2 regions of the Candidatus Thalassolituus haligoni genome follow, and region 2 is predicted to be linked to the other one. Evidence: riboswitches for the same ligand, from Rfam matches in the RefSeq annotation. Region 2 holds a riboswitch; the other holds the start of a gene.
The links. A riboswitch is a leader RNA that binds a small molecule or an ion and turns the genes downstream of it on or off. The one in region 2 is predicted to bind molybdenum cofactor.

Region 1 (8,658 bases), 890 kb from region 2:
GGGGTCACCGACAAGGGGGCCTGTGCCAACTACGACAACCTGCTGATGGTTGACCGGCTGGAATGGCAACTGCGGCAATTACCGATGGTGGATGGCACCCGATCCTTTGCCGGCATGGTGCGTCAGGCTGCCGCCGGGTTTAACGAAGGCAACTTCAAATGGTACGACCTGGTCGCCAACCAGTACCTGATCAATGGCAGTGCCGCCCGTGCCCCACGTGAGCTATTTAATGCCACCTGCGACCTGCTGCCCATTTACTTGTACCTCACCGACCACAAAGCCGACACCCTGGAAACCGTGGTGAACGCCATCGACACCTTCAAGCAAGACAACCCCTCAACCGGCATCCGCTTTGAACTCAGCGGCGGCAACGCCGGCATTGAAGCCGCCACCAACCAAGTGGTCAAGGTCGCCAACAGCAAGATTTTGTACGGCGTCTATATCGCCGTCACCCTGCTCAGCATCATCGCCTTCCGCTCCCTGCCCGCAGTGATCTGCGCCATGGTGCCGCTGGTACTGACCTCGATTTTGGTCGAGGCACTGATGGTCTTTCTGGGCATCGGCATCAAGGTCTCGACCTTGCCGGTGATCGCTCTCGGGGTCGGCATCGGCATCGACTACGCGCTCTACATCCTCAGCGTGGTGCAAACCTGGCTACGCGCTGGGGCCAGCCTCTCCGAAGCCTACTATCGGGCCCTGGTGTTCACCGGCCGGGTGGTTATTTTTACCGGCTGCACCCTCGCCATTGGCGTTGGTGCCTGGGCCTTCTCACCGATCAAGTTCCAGGCCGACATGGGCATATTACTGACCTTCATGTTCCTGTGGAACATGCTCGGCGCGCTGATTTTACTGCCGGCGCTGGCGAGTTTTTTACTGAAACGCAGCCAGCCGCACTGAGGAGCAAACAGGATGTACAAGCAACTACTTATCCCGCTGGATGAAAGCCAGCTGTCGATGCAAGTGCTGGAGTCGGGGGTGCGCATGGCTGAAGTCCACGGTGCCCACGTGACCTTTTTGTACCTGTCGCCGCAGGACAACGAAGTGAACCGTGAAGATGCCGGGCTGCTGCACGCCATGGCCCCGGAACTGTTCGCCCGTAAATACCTGTGGCGAGATGGTTACATCAAGGCACGGGCAACCGGCTGGGCACGAACAGCAAGTATAAGCGCCGATTTTATTTCCGAAGTCTGTGACGATTCGATTGCGGACACCATTCTGGCCAAGGCGACGGAGCTGCAAGCAGACCTGATCCTGATGGGGACGCACTGGCGTCGTTCGTTGATCGAACGCCTGTTCGGCTCAGTGCTGTTGAAAGTGGTCCAGCAGACCCGGATCCCGGTACTGGTGGCGGCAGTGGGGGAAGAACAGGAATCGGCGCAGCAGCAAGTGATCCGGGAGTTCCGCGAGAACCATGCGATCTGGATAGCGTTAATTGAACAGCTGGAACTCTGCTTGCAAGCGCCGGACTGCCTTACCGAGAACGATGAGTTAGTCGGCATGTTACTGACGGCAATCCAGAATTTTGCCTTGGTGATACGTGATTTCCGTCAGGAACCAGCCTTACAACAATTGCACCAGGTCAGCGATAACGTATCGGTGACCCATACCGACACAAATGACAACCTCCCTCAGGAATCCCGCTTGATCGCCGCGTTAATCGACGTCTGCCTGGTTCCTGAAAAGTGGAATCTGGACGTTGCACGAGCGACGGCAAGGCAGCTGGGGCAGCATATTATTCAACAAGTTACAGAAGACAATCACCACCTGGTGGGCAAGGCATCCGAGCCGCTATCCGAGCAGGAGTTTGAGCGTGCACTGGAGACGTTGAATCAGCCCCGATGGCGCACGTTACGCAACGCCCGCCAACAAGATCTGGGAACGCTTCTGGCTCATCTGAACACCCATCGAAAAAGGAGTACCACATGACCCTGACCTCGGATGATATACGCCAGGCGGCAGAGGATCTGCATCAGGCCTGGTTATCTGGCACTGCTTGATCTGCTGCTGATCCTGTTTGTTTTTTTGATGAAACGCAGTTCATCGCCGAGCGGCTGTTGCTAACCCTCCCTGAGCTAATCAGGTATGAGGTACGCAGCTGCCGCCGTGGCCACCACCAATAACGGCGGTCGGTCACCAGGGTTAGCCGGGAAACTGGCTGGCCTCCCACATATTTGGAAAGGTGTGACATGACATTGCCAGAACCCCAACTGAGTGACGCCTTTGGCCGTCGCTTCGGTTATTTACGCCTGTCGGTGACCGATCAGTGCAACTTCCGCTGCAATTATTGCCTGCCGGATGGTTACCAGTGCTCGGAAAAACCGACATACCTGGCGCTGGATGAAATTCGTTGTGCTGTGGCAGCATTTGCCGCACTGGGGACACGCAAGGTGCGTGTCACCGGTGGTGAACCCAGTCTGCGTAAAGATCTGCCGGATATTATTCGTATTGTTGCGCAAACCCCCGGTATTGATCAGGTCGCGATTACCACTAATGGCTATCGGCTGTTACATGCCGTGCAGGACTGGGCCGACGCCGGTCTGACCCACCTCAACCTCAGTATCGATAGTCTCGATCCGGCGCAATTTGCCAACATTACCGGCCATGACCGTTTGCCGTATTTGCTGCAAGGTCTGGACAAAGCGCTGGCGCTGGGACTGAAGGTCAAGGTTAACGCCGTTCTGCTGAAAGGATTTAATCACCATCAACTGCAGGATTTTCTTAACTGGATTCGTAAGACACCCGTTAGTCTGCGATTTATCGAACTGATGCAAACTGGCGACAATCAGGTGTTTTTTACCGAACATCATGTCAGTGGAGACGAGATTCGCCAGCAGCTGCTACAGCAAGGATGGCAACCGCGCTTGAAAGAGATCAACGCCGGGCCAGCGCTGGAATTCCAGCATCCGGATTACCGGGGCCGTATTGGTTTGATCATGCCCTATAGCAAGGACTTCTGCGCCAGCTGTAATCGCCTGCGTCTGTCGTCTGTCGGCAAGTTGCATCTGTGTCTGTTTGGTGAGCAAGGCCATGATATTCGAACCTTGCTGGAAGCTGGCAAGGAGGATTTGCTCCAGGCTCGTCTGTTGACATTGTTGGGTGAAAAACGCGTGAGCCACTCCCTGCATCAAGGCGCTACCGGTGCTACCCGTCACCTGGCGATGTTAGGAGGCTGATGATGTCGACTGCGTTTATCCTGGGTCTGGTTCTGGCCGGTGGGGAGTCGCGCCGTATGGGTCAGGACAAGGCATTGCTATCAGTAGCCGGTTATCCAAGCCTGTTGCACCGTCAATTGGCCTTGTTGCAATCGCTGTCGCTGGACGCCTGTTCGGTCAGTCGCCATCGCCGTCACCAGACTCCGACGGATCTGGATGTACCGGTACTCAGTGACTCCAACAGTGACAATCACGAAGGGCCGTTGGCCGGCATCCAGGCCGCTGCTTTAGCCTGGCCGGAAGCGACAGCGGTACTGGTCTTGCCGGTGGACTTGCCTTTTGTTTGTACTGCATCCCTGCAGCATCTGCTGGAGGAAGGCCAGCGCCTGCGCACGGCGGTGTATTACGAAAACGAGTATTTACCGCTGTATTTGCCGTTGCATGACGCCCTGCGTGAGGATCTGTGTGCCCGTATTACTCTGGCTGCATCAGACAAATCCATTCGTGGCCTGTTGCGGCGGGAAAACGCCGTGGCATTGCCAGCACCTGTTGATAACACTCTAACCAATACCAATACCCCGGAAGAATGGCAGGCCAGTCTACAAGCAGACTGGTCGGTTCTACCTCAGGATTAAAGGAACTTTTATCATGTCAAAAACCTTTACTGATGACTTCGTTGCTCTCAATATCGCCGTGTTGACCGTCTCTGACAGCCGTACCGAAGCAACCGATACCAGCGGTCATCTGCTGATCGAAAAGCTCACCGCAGCAGGGCATGTGCTCTCCGCCAAAGCGATTGTGGCCGACGACAAATACCAGTTACGCGCCGTCGTATCACAATGGGTTGCCGACACCAGCACCCAGGTGGTGCTGGTGACTGGTGGAACCGGTTTTACCGAACGCGATAATACCCCCGATGCGCTGGAACCCTTGTTTGACCAGACTATTACCGGCTTTGGTGAATTGTTCCGGCAGATCTCCTTCGATCAGATTGGCACTTCTACCATTCAGAGTCGTGCAGTGGCTGGCCTTGCCAACAGCACGCTGATTTTCTGCATGCCGGGTTCCACTAATGCGTGTGGTACTGCCTGGGATGACATTATTGCCAGTCAGCTGGATGCCCGTTTCCGTCCCTGCAACTTTGTTTTGCGGCTGAAAAATACCGCAGATAACCTCTGTGGAACGCGAGGCTGAGATGGATAAACCTGCACAACAAGCGGCTTTTTCCCACGTTAATTCACGTGGTGAAGCCAATATGGTCGACGTCAGCAGTAAAGCCGTGACCGTGCGCGAGGCACGTGCGGAAGGCTATGTGCAGATGCAGGCAAGCACCCTGAAGATGATCATCAACGGCCATCACCACAAGGGCGATGTATTCAGTGTTGCCCGTATTGCCGGGATTCAGGCAGCCAAGCAGACCAGTCAGCTGATTCCCCTTTGCCATCCTCTGATGCTGTCAAAAGTGGCGGTCGACTTCGAGGTACAGCCAGCACACAACCGTGTGCGTATTCACAGCCTGTGCAAACTCAGTGGCCAGACCGGCGTCGAGATGGAAGCCCTGACCGCCGTCAGTGTCGCCGCCCTGACGCTGTTTGATATGTGCAAGGCGGTTGATCCGGCCATGTGTATCAGCGGTATTCGGGTACTGGAAAAACAGGGCGGTAAAAGCGGCCACTGGCAGCTGGAATCCGGCACGACAGAAACCGCTACAGGAGCGCCGTCATGATCCAGGTTTTGCTGTTTGCCCGCCTGCGTGATGAACTGGGTACCGATTGCCTCCGCATGAACCTTCCCGAACCCTGCACGGTTGCCAGTTTGCGGTTCGCCTTGCAACAGCACTTTCCGCATCAGACGGATGTGTTGGCAGCGGGGCGGGCACTGGTTGCCATTAACCAGGCACTGACCAACGACGAAAATGCCATCGTCTGCGCAACGGATGAAATTGCGTTGTTACCCCCCATGACCGGAGGCTGATATGGCGGTACGGGTACAAACCGAAGACTTCGATGTGGGAGCTGAATATCAGCAACTGATCGGAGACAACCCCACCGATGGTGCCGTGGTGTTTTTTGTCGGGCTGGTACGCGATATGAATCAGGGAGACGCCGTCAGCGGCCTGTTGCTGGAACATTATCCAGGCATGACCGAACGGGCGTTGCACCAGATAGAAGACGACGCCCGCGCTCGCTGGCCGTTGGGCCGGGTACAAATTGTCCACCGCGTCGGGCAGCTCGGCATCAGCGATCAGATTGTCTTTGTTGGCACCAGCAGCCCCCACCGCGAAGCCGCTTTTGAAGCCTGCCAGTTCATGATGGATTACCTCAAAAACCACGCGCCGTTCTGGAAAAAAGAAACTTTGCACCAGTCTGAGACCAATACCCGGGAGCGTTGGCTTGATGCGGCGGAAAAAGATCTCAAGGCAGAGGCGCGCTGGGGCTGAACGTATTGCAGGAGTAAACGCCCCTGGTCATTCTGTTGTGACGGGGTAGCGCAGAGCGGAAAAGTTGTCGCAGAGGGGTGGTAACCCCTGACCAGCTGAGCCACTGGTAGAACAACCGCTTTTATTATCCATAGGGCAAATCTATAAATTACTGCGGGCTACATTTTTAGATGAATCCCATATATACAATAAGAAGAGAACACCATGAAACTGGCTTCACTCAAATCTGCACGTAAACACGGTCGTTTGATTGTGGTATCCCGCGACCAGACTCTGGCGGCCGATGCCTCTATGATTGCGCCGGATCTGCTTGCTGCGCTGGAGTGCTGGGATACCCGTCAGCCAGAGCTGGAAGAAATTTATAGCCGTCTCAACGATGGCACTTTTATTGGTGCCTTTGCGTTTGACCCGGCCCAATGCGCTGCGCCGTTACCCTGTGCACCGCAATGGCTGGATGCCTCGGCCTTCCTGAATCACGGCTACCTGATGGAACGTGCGTTTAATACCGAACGTATCCCGCACTTCGAGACCACTCCAGTGATGTACCAGGGTGCCAGTGACGATTTTCATGGCCCGATGGACGATATGGTCATGGCCAGCGAAGAATACGGCATCGACTTCGAAGGAGAGTTTGGTGTGGTGGTGGGAGCCATTCCGATGGGTTGCAGCCCGGAAGCCGCAGAACAACAGATACGTTTGATCGTCCAGGTCAACGACTGGAGTTTGCGGGCACTTGGCCCCCACGAAATGAAAACCGGCTTCGGCTTTCTGCAAGCCAAGCCATCCAGCAGCTTTGCCCCACTAGCTGTTACTCCCGACGAACTGGGTGATGCCTGGGCGAATGGCCGGGTCAATATGCACCTCAAGGTCGAGTGGAATGGTGCGCGCTTTGGCGAACCCCATGGCCGCGAAATGCATTATTCATTTGGTGAACTGATTGCTCACGCAGCTCGCACCCGAACCTTGTCAGCGGGCAGCGTGGTGGGGTCTGGTACGGTATCGAATCAATCCCGTGCCGCTGGCTCAGCCTGTATTGCTGAACGGCGAGTCATCGAAATAATAGATGAGGGAGCCGCTAAAACACCTTTTATGCAGTTTGGCGACCGGGTGCGGATGCAGGCCATGTTTGATAACGGTGATGCCGGCCCCTTTGGTGTTATCGATCAGCGCGTTGTGCGCTGATCGATTCTTGACTTCAGCGCGGCATGTTTGGTTGCTGAGCAGGGCTGAAAACGATTACTTATTTCGGGAACCCGGGGTTGAACCAGGGAATGTATTAATCCAATGCGGCTATTGCCAAATCGGCAGTTTTACTCAAATGCTGTATGTAGAGTTTTACCGTTTTTTCAACATCACGGTTCAGGGCTGCTTCCGCTATATTTTTATGCTCATCGTACAAATGGCGGTCATTGAATTTTTTGCTTCGCGAGGATAAAAACCGATAGCGGGTTGATTGCTCTCTGAGCATGGTACAAATTTTTATTAACCAGGGCGATGGACAAGCAGCGATGAGCACATCATGAAATTTTTCATGGGCCTGGTGCCATTCAACTGCCGATGCTTCTGATTCATGTTGTTGGGATAATGACAATAGCAGGTGGGTGATGCCTGCCAGTGTGCTTTCCCATTTGATATCACCATTTTTAATGGATTGCTCAAGGGCATTGATTTCAAGGTTCAAACGTAAATTCAATAAGTCTTCGATCTCTGATTTGGATACCTGTGCTACTTTAAACCCCTTCAAATCCTCTGCGGTAACAAAGGAAGACATGGCAAGCTTGGACAGGGCTTCGCGTACCGGAATCAGACCAATGCCGTAGTGGGCGGCTAATTGGGCGGGTTTGAGTTTTTCTCCAGGTTTGAATATTCCTGAAATTATATCATTCTGAATTAAATGCCGAACCAATGATGCCTGGGTCTTGCTTGAACTGGAGAATCCAGAAGTTTCATGTTCTATTGCAGATTTGTTCATAAATATACCAAATGACTCATTAAAAATGCTGAGGCAGGATGATTTTTCATGATTGGTTGGTTACGAGTAATCCAGTTATATTTCAGCATTTGTCGCTTTTTAAGTTCTGTAAGTTGTTTTAAAAATAACCATTTTCAAGTTGTGGACTCAGGTGCCAATTAATAGTGCAAAAACTGACTTCCTGGCGAGATCAACGTTCTCAGGCAGGGTCTGGGTATTTCTGACACACGCGATGTCTTCGGCTGATATTTAAAAACAGATGGATATAACATTAGCACACAGTGCCCCAGAATTCCTAGAAAGCCTCCGAACAACAGGGGCCATCTATTTTAATCCGGTGCCCGCTCCTGGCTTCCAGATGGTTTTGAATCACGAAGCCGGTTTACGGGCCTGACGGGTCAAGTCAAAAACCGGCGATACCAAGTCGGAATCATCCGGAAGCCCCCGCAGGACGCGGGTTGCTGCAAGCCAGAGCCGAGAGCTGTGCCGGGATTAAAGAGGTGGTTCCCCAGATCAATGGCGCGTCAGTGAAAGACTTTGTTGAGTGTCTCGGTTGGTTACACCACTATACGTGCTCCATGTGTGCTCCGAAATTACTGTATTGCGCGCTTCTTTCAAGACCGGGACAGTCCCATGTTACCGCCACAGCAACAGCATCGAATGGCCTTTGCCACCAAGCAGCTGACGAAAGTCTACGGCGCAGGCGATACTGCCGTGCATGCGCTGCGCGGAGTAACAGTTGACATACCGGCCGGTGAAATCGTTGTGTTACTCGGGCCATCAGGCAGTGGTAAGTCGACACTGTTGAATATATTGGGTGGGCTGGATCGAGCCAGTAGCGGCTCGGTTTTTTTTCAGCAGCAAAATCTGAGTGAATTGTCAGACGCCGAGCTGACCCGCTATCGCCGTGATCAGGTTGGTTTTGTATTCCAGTTTTATAATTTGATGCCAAGCCTGACCGCCAGGGAGAATATCGAGCTGGTGACTGAAATCGCTGGCAATCCAATGGCTGCCGATGCGGCGCTGACTCTGGTGGGCTTACAACACCGAGGCGATCATTTTCCGTCGCAACTGTCAGGGGGGGAGCAACAACG
Region 2 (8,658 bases):
TCAGTGTACCGTTGGCCAGTCCGGCAACGGCACGGCTCTGGATCGTGGAGGTGCCGATTTGCTGGTAGGAAATATGCCGGAACAATTCCCCAAAGCCGTCGATGGTCTGGTCAAACAACGGGATCATGGCGTCTGGTGTGGTGTCGCGCTCGGTGAAGCCGGTGCCGCCAGTTATCAGCACCACCTGGGTCGTGGTATCCGCAATCCAGCCTGAGACGGTGGCTCGTAGCTGGTACTTGTCGTCGATAACAATACGCTTGTCCGCCAGCTGGTGGCCAGCTTCGGTCAGTTGGCTGACCAGCAGTTGGCCGCTGGTGTCGTTCTCTTCTGTGCGGCTGTCGGAAACCGTCAGTACGGCAATATTCAGTGCTATAAATTGATCAGTAAAGGTTTTGGACATTGGAATTACTCACGTTCAATAACTGTAGGGGTGGCGCTGACCTGTTGGCTGGCGAGCCATTCTTCATGGGTATTGGTATTGGTCAGTGCTGTGGAATTGGCGGGCTGGAGCGATAAGGCCTGGCAATAGCTCAGTAGTCCTCGAATGGATTTATCGGCGGTTGCCAGTGTCAGTTGATCTTCCAGATACTGCCGGATTCGGGTTGATAACGGCAGGTAGAGCGGCAGATATTCCTGCAGGAAGTAGACGGCGCGATCGTCGGCGTCGCCAATATTCAGCAGGTAGCGCAGGGTGGCCAGATCCATCAGTGGCAAGTCGACCGGCATGACCAGTAAGGCCTCTGCTTGCGGGCAGGCTTTGGCAATGCTGAAAATGCCCGCCAGCGGGCCATCGTGATACTCGTCATTGATGTCGCTAATGACCAAATGCTGCAGGTCAGCGGGTGTTTGCAGGGTGATATGGCGGCTGATAAACAGCTGCTCCAGCCCGAGTTGCTGCATCAGGGCAACCTGGTGGTGTAGCAAACTGGTGTGGCCCCTGGCGGGTAGCATCGCCTTGTCTTGTCCCATTCGACGGGAGGCGCCTCCTGCCAGAATCACCCCGGTTGTTACTCTCGCTGTCATATCGCCTCCGCAGTCGGGGGTTTACCCCGGTGTTAGCCACCCAGCATGGCAAAATGGCGGGTCGCGCCGGTATTGCCACTTTGCAGGTAATGGGTTTCGTGTTTCAGCCCTAACAACTGTTCCAGTTCGGCCACCAGTTGCGCTGGTGCGATGCCGGGCTGCAGTAACGGTCGTACGTCATAACCTTGTTCGCCAAACAGGCAGAGATGCAATTTCCCCAGTGACGATATGCGCAGGCGATTACAGCTGGCACAGAAGTCTTTGCTGTAGGGCATGATCAGCCCCAGTTTGCCACGATAAGCGGAGTGGGTGAATTCCAGTGCCGGGCCGTCATGCTGGGCGCGTGTTTTGGCCTGCCAGCCTGAAGCCTGCAGCTGTTGTCGAATGGCTTCGCCGCTGACATGGTGCTCGGCGAAAAATACCGGATTGTTACCGGTTTCCATTAATTCGATAAACCGCAGGGTTACTGGCGTGTCTTTGATCCAGTCGAGGAACTGTTGCAAGCGTTCGGTATTGAATCCACGCAACAGCACGGCATTGATCTTGACGTCCAGCCCCAGGGTCAGAGCGCGCTCAAGACCCGCCAGAATTCGATCGAGATGGTGGTAGCCGGTAATGGCACCAAACTGCTCCGGGTCGAGGCTGTCGATGCTGAGGTTCAGCCGTTGCAGTCCGGCACGGTGCCAGTCATCAATCTGATCTGCCAGCCGGTAGCCATTGGTGGTGAGTGCGACCTGCTCGATGCCAGGAGTGCGGGCAGTGAGGTCAATGATCTCGGTGAGATCCTTGCGCACACTGGGTTCGCCACCGGTAATACGCACTTTGCGTGTTCCCAGTTGGGCAAATGTTTGCAGCAGTGGGGCGATTTCTGCCAGCGTCAGCGGTTCTGGCTGATCAGTTTTCTGATAGCCATCGGGTAAACAGTAGTGACAACGAAAATTGCACACATCGGTAACCGACAGGCGCAGATAGCTGAAACGGCGACCAAAGCGGTCGCTCAATCCGGGTTCATAGTGGGTCATATACACCTTTCCAAATACGGGAGGCCCGGTGGTTTCCCACAGAACCCTGGTGGCAGGGGCGTTATGCCCGCTGATCCTGTGGGATCAGTGCCACGGCTGAAGCGTCATGAGGTGTTATTCACAGCCTGTTAGAGACAGCAGCTCGGCGTTTGTAAGTTGTCAGTGTATGCGCTTTGACCGCAAATATGTAGCGACCAGAAATGGGGAGCTGGGTGTCTTGCAGGAGGGGGAGGTTGCCCGGCTGAGCAGCAAGAGTGCAGCGCCGGGCCAAACAAACGTCAGTCGACGCGGACAATCTTCATGGTATTGGTGCCACCCTGGGCGTTGAGGTAGTCGCCACGGGTGATCACAACGTAGTCGCCGCTGCTGACTTCGCCAGTTTCCTTGAGGATGGCGATGGCGGCCGGGTTAATGGCATCCGGTTCCAGTTGATCGGCATAAAAAGGCACGGTTTGCACGCCGCGATAGAGAGCGACGCGCGATTGGGTGTCTTCCCGACGGCAGAAGGCAAAGATCGGCAAGGCTGAACGCAAACGTGACATCAGCCGTGGTGTTGCACCGGTTTCGGTCAGGGAAATAATCGCCTTGACGCCGACCAGATGATTGGCGGCATACATGGCAGACAGGGCGATGGTTTCATCGATGTCGTGAAAGTCTTCGTAGAGCCGGTGCTTGGAGCGCTTGGCCAGTGGATGACGCTCGGCGCCCATGATGATGCGGGTCATGGCGGCAACCGCTTCAACCGGGTAATCACCAGCGGCGGTTTCGGCTGACAGCATAACGGCATCGGTATAGTCCAATACCGCGTTGGCGACGTCGGAGACTTCGGCACGAGTTGGCATCGGGCTGTCGATCATGGATTCCATCATCTGGGTCGCAGTGATGACCGGCTTGTTCAGCTGGCGCGAACGGGCAATGATTTTTTTCTGTACGCCAACCAGTTCGGCATCGCCGATTTCTACGGCGAGGTCTCCACGAGCGACCATTACGGCATCGGAAGCGCGGATAATGCCATCCAGTACGGCATCGTCGGCAACGCATTCGGCGCGTTCGATTTTGGATACCAGACCCGCATGGCCGCCAGCGGCAGTCAGCAGTTCGCGGGCTTCGATCATGTCATTTTCGTCACGCGGGAAGGAGACGGCGAGGTAATCGACCAGTAGCTCGGACGCCAGCTGGATGTCAATCTTGTCCTTGTCGGTCAGGGCTTTGGCGGACAGGCCACCACCCAGTCGGTTGATGCCCTTGTTGTTCGACAACCAGCCGCCAATACGAACGCGGGTATTCAGTTTGGTTGGAAAGGTTTCAGTCACTTCCAGTTCGACCCGACCGTCATCCAGCAGCAGGATGTCACCGACCTTGGCGTCTTCGATCAGTGCCTTGTAGTCGATACCGACCTGTTCTTTGTTGCCGGCATCGCGGTCGAGGGTCGCATCCAGTACGAATGGCTGGCCGATATCAAGGTGGACTTTTTGTTCAGCAAAGCGGGAAATGCGGATTTTCGGGCCTTGTAAATCCCCCAGAATCGCCACGTGACGATCCAGTTTTTTCGCCGCACGGCGCACCATGGCGGCACGGTCGCGGTGGTCATCGGCATCACCATGAGAAAAGTTGAGACGGAATACATCGGCGCCCGCTGCGATCAGCTGTTCGATTTTTTCATCTGTATTGGTGGCGGGGCCAAGGGTGGCCACAATTTTGGTGCGTCTTAGCATGAAGAATCTCCTGGGCGAACGGTGGGGTGCATGGTGTGATACCAAAGTATTATCTATCAAGAGTGGTGCGGAATCTTTACATGTATGTAACAACTGCAGTGATTTCAGCGTGTTTATACTGATTTTGCCCAGGGTTTGTTCGATTACCTGTGGCCGGTGCATTAAGAATGAATCGTTGCTCTTTTCTGGGGCGAATGTCGGTGTTTTTCGCACCTTTCTAGCGCGCAGCTGTTGTGGTTTGAACGCACGGAGGTTCTTGATACGGGTGTAGAATCGCATTACTAACGACAATGTGGACACTAAACGCAACCTTATACCTCTATCTACCCCTTCTGAAATGGACAAATTTGTCATTTTTCGAATATTGGAACCGGATGCTGGCTTGGCACCGGCCATGCAATATTCCCTCTGAGAATATTTTTGTCTGGTCAGTATTCCCGCACCCGGTGCGACTCTGACCAGTCTGAATTGGTTTGGCTAAAAAACTTACTCAATCAGAGAGGGGGAACTCCCATGACTCCAGAAGAATTGGAAGCCTTTAAAGCGGCTTTCGAAATGCACCAGGCAATGAATGTCGAGGTGTTTTATTGGTGGTGTACCGCCATCATGTTCATGATCCACGCAGGCTTCCTGGCGTATGAAATCGGTGCTTCGCGAGTAAAAAACGCGTTGGCATCCGGCATGAAAAACATTCTGACACTGGCGGTAGTGGTACCGACTTTCTATTTCTTCGGCTGGTGGATCTATAACGCTTTCCCTGGTGGTCTGATTCCTATTGATGCTTCGGGTGCGCTGCCATGGTCAACCAGTATGGGGCCTGATGTCACTGATATGGGCACCGGTATTTTCTGGGCTGCTTTTGCCATGTTTGGCGCAACGACTGGCTCGATTCTGTCGGGTGCAGTGATTGAGCGTATCCGCATGAGTGCTTACCTGATCCTGACCATTGTGGTTGGTTCGGGTGTCTGGATTCTGGCAGGTGCCTGGGGATGGCATCCAGATGGCTGGTTGCTGTTGGATCTCGGTTATCACGATGTCGGTGCTTCCGGTGTGGTTCACGCCGTCGCGGGTTTCTTTGCGCTCGGGGTGCTGATCAATCTGGGGCCGCGTATTGGCAAGTTCGTCAACGGCAAGGCAATGGCTATTGTGCCGCATAATCTGCCGATGGCACTGATTGGCCTGATGATGATTATTGTCGGTTTCTTCGGTTTCCTTGGTGGTTGCATCATCTTTAATGGCGGTGATACCGGTTGGACAACTATTTATGGTAACCCGACCAACTTGTCTGCGTTTGCGTTTAACACCTTGATGGGTTTCTCCGGTGGTGTGATTGGCGCTTATCTGGCTTCTCGTGAGCCATTCATGACCATGTCTGGTGGTCTGGCGGGCATTATTACTGTTGCTGCTGGTCTGGATGTTTATTACCCGGGTCTGACGTTCTTCCTGGCCGTTGTTGGTGGTATCACCATGCCAATGGTTGGCAAGTTTGTTGAAAAATGCGGCATTGATGACGCAGTAGGCGCAGTTGCCGTACACGGCTGGTGCGGTTTCCTGGGTGTGGTTCTGGTCGGCATCTTTGCCGCTGGTTACCCAAGTGTTCCAGAAGGTGCGCCAGATATTACTTTCTTCGGCCAGCTGCTGGGTGCTGTGATCATGTGTGTTACCGGCTTTATACCTGGCTATGCCATCTCACTGTTACTGAAGAAGATGGGCATGCTGCGAGTACCACCGAAAGTGGAAGCTGCAGGTCTGGATCTGGTGGAAATTCCCGCCATTCCTTACCCAGAGCGTGTTCCTTCTCGTGACATTGTTGAAGGCACGATTCCAGCGGATGCCGCCGGTCTGCCTGCCAATGGTGTATTGGGTAGCTGATCGACGTCTTGATTGTTTAACTCGCGGGGCATCTGCCCCGCCTGTCTTAACCCTGTAAATAAAGAGAGGAATGCATATGGATACTTCACCGATTGATAGCTGGGAAGGCGTAGGCGCTTATTTTACCTTTGCTGACCAACCTGGAATGGTGGCGTTTTTTTGTGGTCTGGCGGTCGTGACCTTTCTCGGGTTTATGTACGCACTGATCAAGCATGAGAACGACGCGTTCAACAAGCACGAAGGCTGATCCGGTCAGTCTTGATGGCAGAAGCGTCCGCAGCAGTCTGACCCCGCACGCCCGGCTTGTTCCGGGCGCTTCCTGTTTTATCTGGCAGACATTATGCACATGATCACTGTTATGCGAGTGCGCATGCGTGAGTATGTATGAATATGAAAGCGTAGTGGTTTGAACGAATGACAAGAACGAATGACAAGTAAGTGGCCGCGACCGCTGGTTAAACACACCTTCAGCAAAGACCCGTTGCTATGAGTTATCAGATATCGCTTGGCCAGCAGCACTGGCAATTTAATGACCTGAAAACCTTGTTGGCAAAGGCATCACCGCTGCGCTCGGGGGATTGCCTGGCGGGTGTAGCTGCACTCGACGAGCAGGAACGGGTTGCTGCCCAGATGGCGCTGGCCGATGTGCCGCTAAAAACCTTTCTGAATGAATTGCTGGTGCCTTATGAAGACGATGAGGTTTCCCGGCTGATTATTGACCGCCACGATGCGCTGGCATTTGCGCCGATATCCCATCTGACCGTTGGCGACTTTCGCAACTGGTTGCTGAGTGAGCAGGCGTCTACCGTTACCCTGGCACAAATCGCCCCTGGAGTGACCCCGGAAATGGCAGCCGCAGTCAGCAAGATTATGCGGTTGCAGGATCTGGTGCTGGTCGCCTCCAAATGCAAAGTCACCACACAATTTCGGAATACCATCGGTTTGCCGGGGCGCATGTCGACGCGATTGCAGCCTAATCACCCGACGGATGATCCGGCTGGCGTCGCCGCTTCGGTGCTGGATGGCTTGTTGTACGGCAGCGGCGATGCCGTGATTGGCATTAATCCGGCCAGCGATAATACCGAAGCGGTGATTACCCTAATGAAAATGCTGGACGATGTGATCCAGCATTACGATATACCAACCCAGAGCTGTGTCTTGACCCATGTGACCACGCACATCGAGGCGATGAATCGAGGTGCGCCGGTCGATCTGATTTTCCAGTCGATTGCTGGCACTCAGAAAGCCAACGACAGTTTTGGCATCAATCTGGCTTTGCTTCGGGAAGCCTATGATGCCGGCCAAACGCTGGCACGTGGCAGTGTCGGTCAGAATTGTATGTATTTTGAAACCGGGCAGGGCAGTGCCTTGTCGGCCAATGCGAATTTCGGGATGGATCAGCAAACCTGCGAAACCCGCGCCTATGCCGTTGCACGGGAGTTTAAACCGTTGCTGGTGAACACCGTGGTGGGCTTTATTGGTCCTGAATATTTGTACAACGGCAAGCAAATCATCCGCGCCGGTCTGGAAGACCATTTTTGCGGCAAATTGATGGGTGTGCCTATGGGCTGTGATATTTGTTACACCAATCATGCCGAGGCTGATCAGGATGATATGGATGTACTATTAACTCTGTTCGCGGCGGCGGGGGGGAGTTTTATTATGGGAATTCCAGGCTCTGACGACATCATGCTTAACTATCAGACGACGTCATTCCACGATGCCTTGTACGCACGTGAATTACTGGGTCTCAAACCAGCCCCGGAATTTGAAGCCTGGTTACAGCGCATTGGCATTTTTGATCAACAGAATCATCTGGCTTATGGCAATCAGAGTTTACCCGCTCCCTTTGAGCATGTGATGCGGGGAGGCCGATGATATGACCGACACCCTCCTGGTGGAAAACCCCTGGCAAGTCCTGCGCGAATATACCGATGCCCGTATTGGTCTTGGCCGTGCCGGTGTCAGCCTGCCGACGCGGGCGCATCTGGAATTCCAGCTGGCTCATGCCCGAGCCAGGGATGCCGTGCATTTGCCGCTGGATTTTGTGCAGCTGCAGCAGGATCTCGAACAGACGCTATTACAAGCCGGACTCAAGGGGCCTGTGCTGAAACTGGCCAGTCAGGCCAATGATCGACCTCAGTATTTGCAACGACCGGACTATGGTCGCCAACTGTCTGTTGCTAGTCGGGAGTGGCTGGCGCAATGGCTGACTGACAGCCAACCGGCGGCGTTTGATATTGCGATTGTTGTTGCAGATGGATTGTCTTCGCTGGCGGTACAACGACATGCCGCACCGCTGCTGGGCAGTTTGCTGGCTTCGCTGGCCGATACGCCGCTGCGGGTGGGGCCTGTGGTGATGGTTGAGCAGGGGCGGGTGGCAATTGGCGATCCTATCGGCGAGATCCTCAAGGCTCGTATGCTGGTGATGCTGATTGGTGAGCGCCCTGGATTAAGTTCGCCGGACTCGCTGGGCATCTACTTCACCTGGCAGCCTGCCAGTGGCAAGCACGACGCCAACCGTAATTGCATCTCCAATGTGCGTCACGAAGGTCTGCGTTATGAAGAAGCAACTCATAAACTGATGTACCTGCTGCTGGAAGCCGGTCGCCGTCAGCTGTCCGGGGTGGCATTAAAAGATGAATCCGATAACGGTCAGCAGCAGCTGAAGAACAAGCCCGGAAACTTGCTGCTGAATACACTCTAACTATTAATAATCACTACATTTACTGATACCAGCCGGAGAACCGCCATGAACAAATTGCAACTCGTCCTTAAACGCACGCTTTTTTATCCCAGTTTTCTGATGCTCTCGAGCGGCTTCTTTTTGCTCGAATTCCGCGGTTTGAGCGCTATTGCTACCGCAGCAGGGTTGGCATTGGCGCTGCATCTGGCCGTGAATGGCTACGATGTCTGGAAAGCGCGTCAGGTGGGGGTGTCGTCGGTAGACGGCTGATTTTCCAGCTGAGCCAGTCGGCTTTCCAGCTCGAGCAGCAGTGTGTGGGTTTTTTCCAATACGCGCTGCT

Region 1: another riboswitch for molybdenum cofactor. It lies ahead of moaA (GTP 3',8-cyclase MoaA); the one in region 2 lies ahead of moaA (GTP 3',8-cyclase MoaA).

The regions. Positions count from the first base shown of each region.
Region 1 covers NZ_CP139482.1:608,310-616,967, forward strand. Annotated here, with positions in the region: gene SOJ49_RS02695 (RND family transporter) at 1-897, shown strand, start outside; gene SOJ49_RS02700 (universal stress protein) at 910-1,926, shown strand; molybdenum cofactor riboswitch at 2,030-2,198, shown strand; gene moaA (GTP 3',8-cyclase MoaA) at 2,187-3,173, shown strand; gene SOJ49_RS02710 (molybdenum cofactor guanylyltransferase) at 3,176-3,787, shown strand; gene moaB (molybdenum cofactor biosynthesis protein B) at 3,801-4,346, shown strand; gene moaC (cyclic pyranopterin monophosphate synthase MoaC) at 4,348-4,878, shown strand; gene SOJ49_RS02725 (MoaD/ThiS family protein) at 4,875-5,126, shown strand; gene moaE (molybdopterin synthase catalytic subunit MoaE) at 5,128-5,592, shown strand; gene SOJ49_RS02735 (fumarylacetoacetate hydrolase family protein) at 5,797-6,774, shown strand; gene SOJ49_RS02740 (FCD domain-containing protein) at 6,869-7,564, opposite strand; gene SOJ49_RS02745 (ABC transporter ATP-binding protein) at 8,198-8,658, shown strand, end outside.
Region 2 covers NZ_CP139482.1:4,098,498-4,107,155, reverse strand. Annotated here, with positions in the region: gene moaB (molybdenum cofactor biosynthesis protein B) at 1-400, opposite strand, end outside; gene SOJ49_RS18565 (molybdenum cofactor guanylyltransferase) at 406-1,023, opposite strand; gene moaA (GTP 3',8-cyclase MoaA) at 1,056-2,045, opposite strand; molybdenum cofactor riboswitch at 2,033-2,205, opposite strand; gene pyk (pyruvate kinase) at 2,324-3,760, opposite strand; gene SOJ49_RS18550 (ammonium transporter) at 4,274-5,632, shown strand; gene SOJ49_RS18545 (hypothetical protein) at 5,709-5,879, shown strand; gene SOJ49_RS18540 (ethanolamine ammonia-lyase subunit EutB) at 6,119-7,510, shown strand; gene eutC (ethanolamine ammonia-lyase subunit EutC) at 7,512-8,339, shown strand; gene SOJ49_RS18530 (hypothetical protein) at 8,385-8,588, shown strand; gene SOJ49_RS18525 (accessory factor UbiK family protein) at 8,558-8,658, opposite strand, start outside.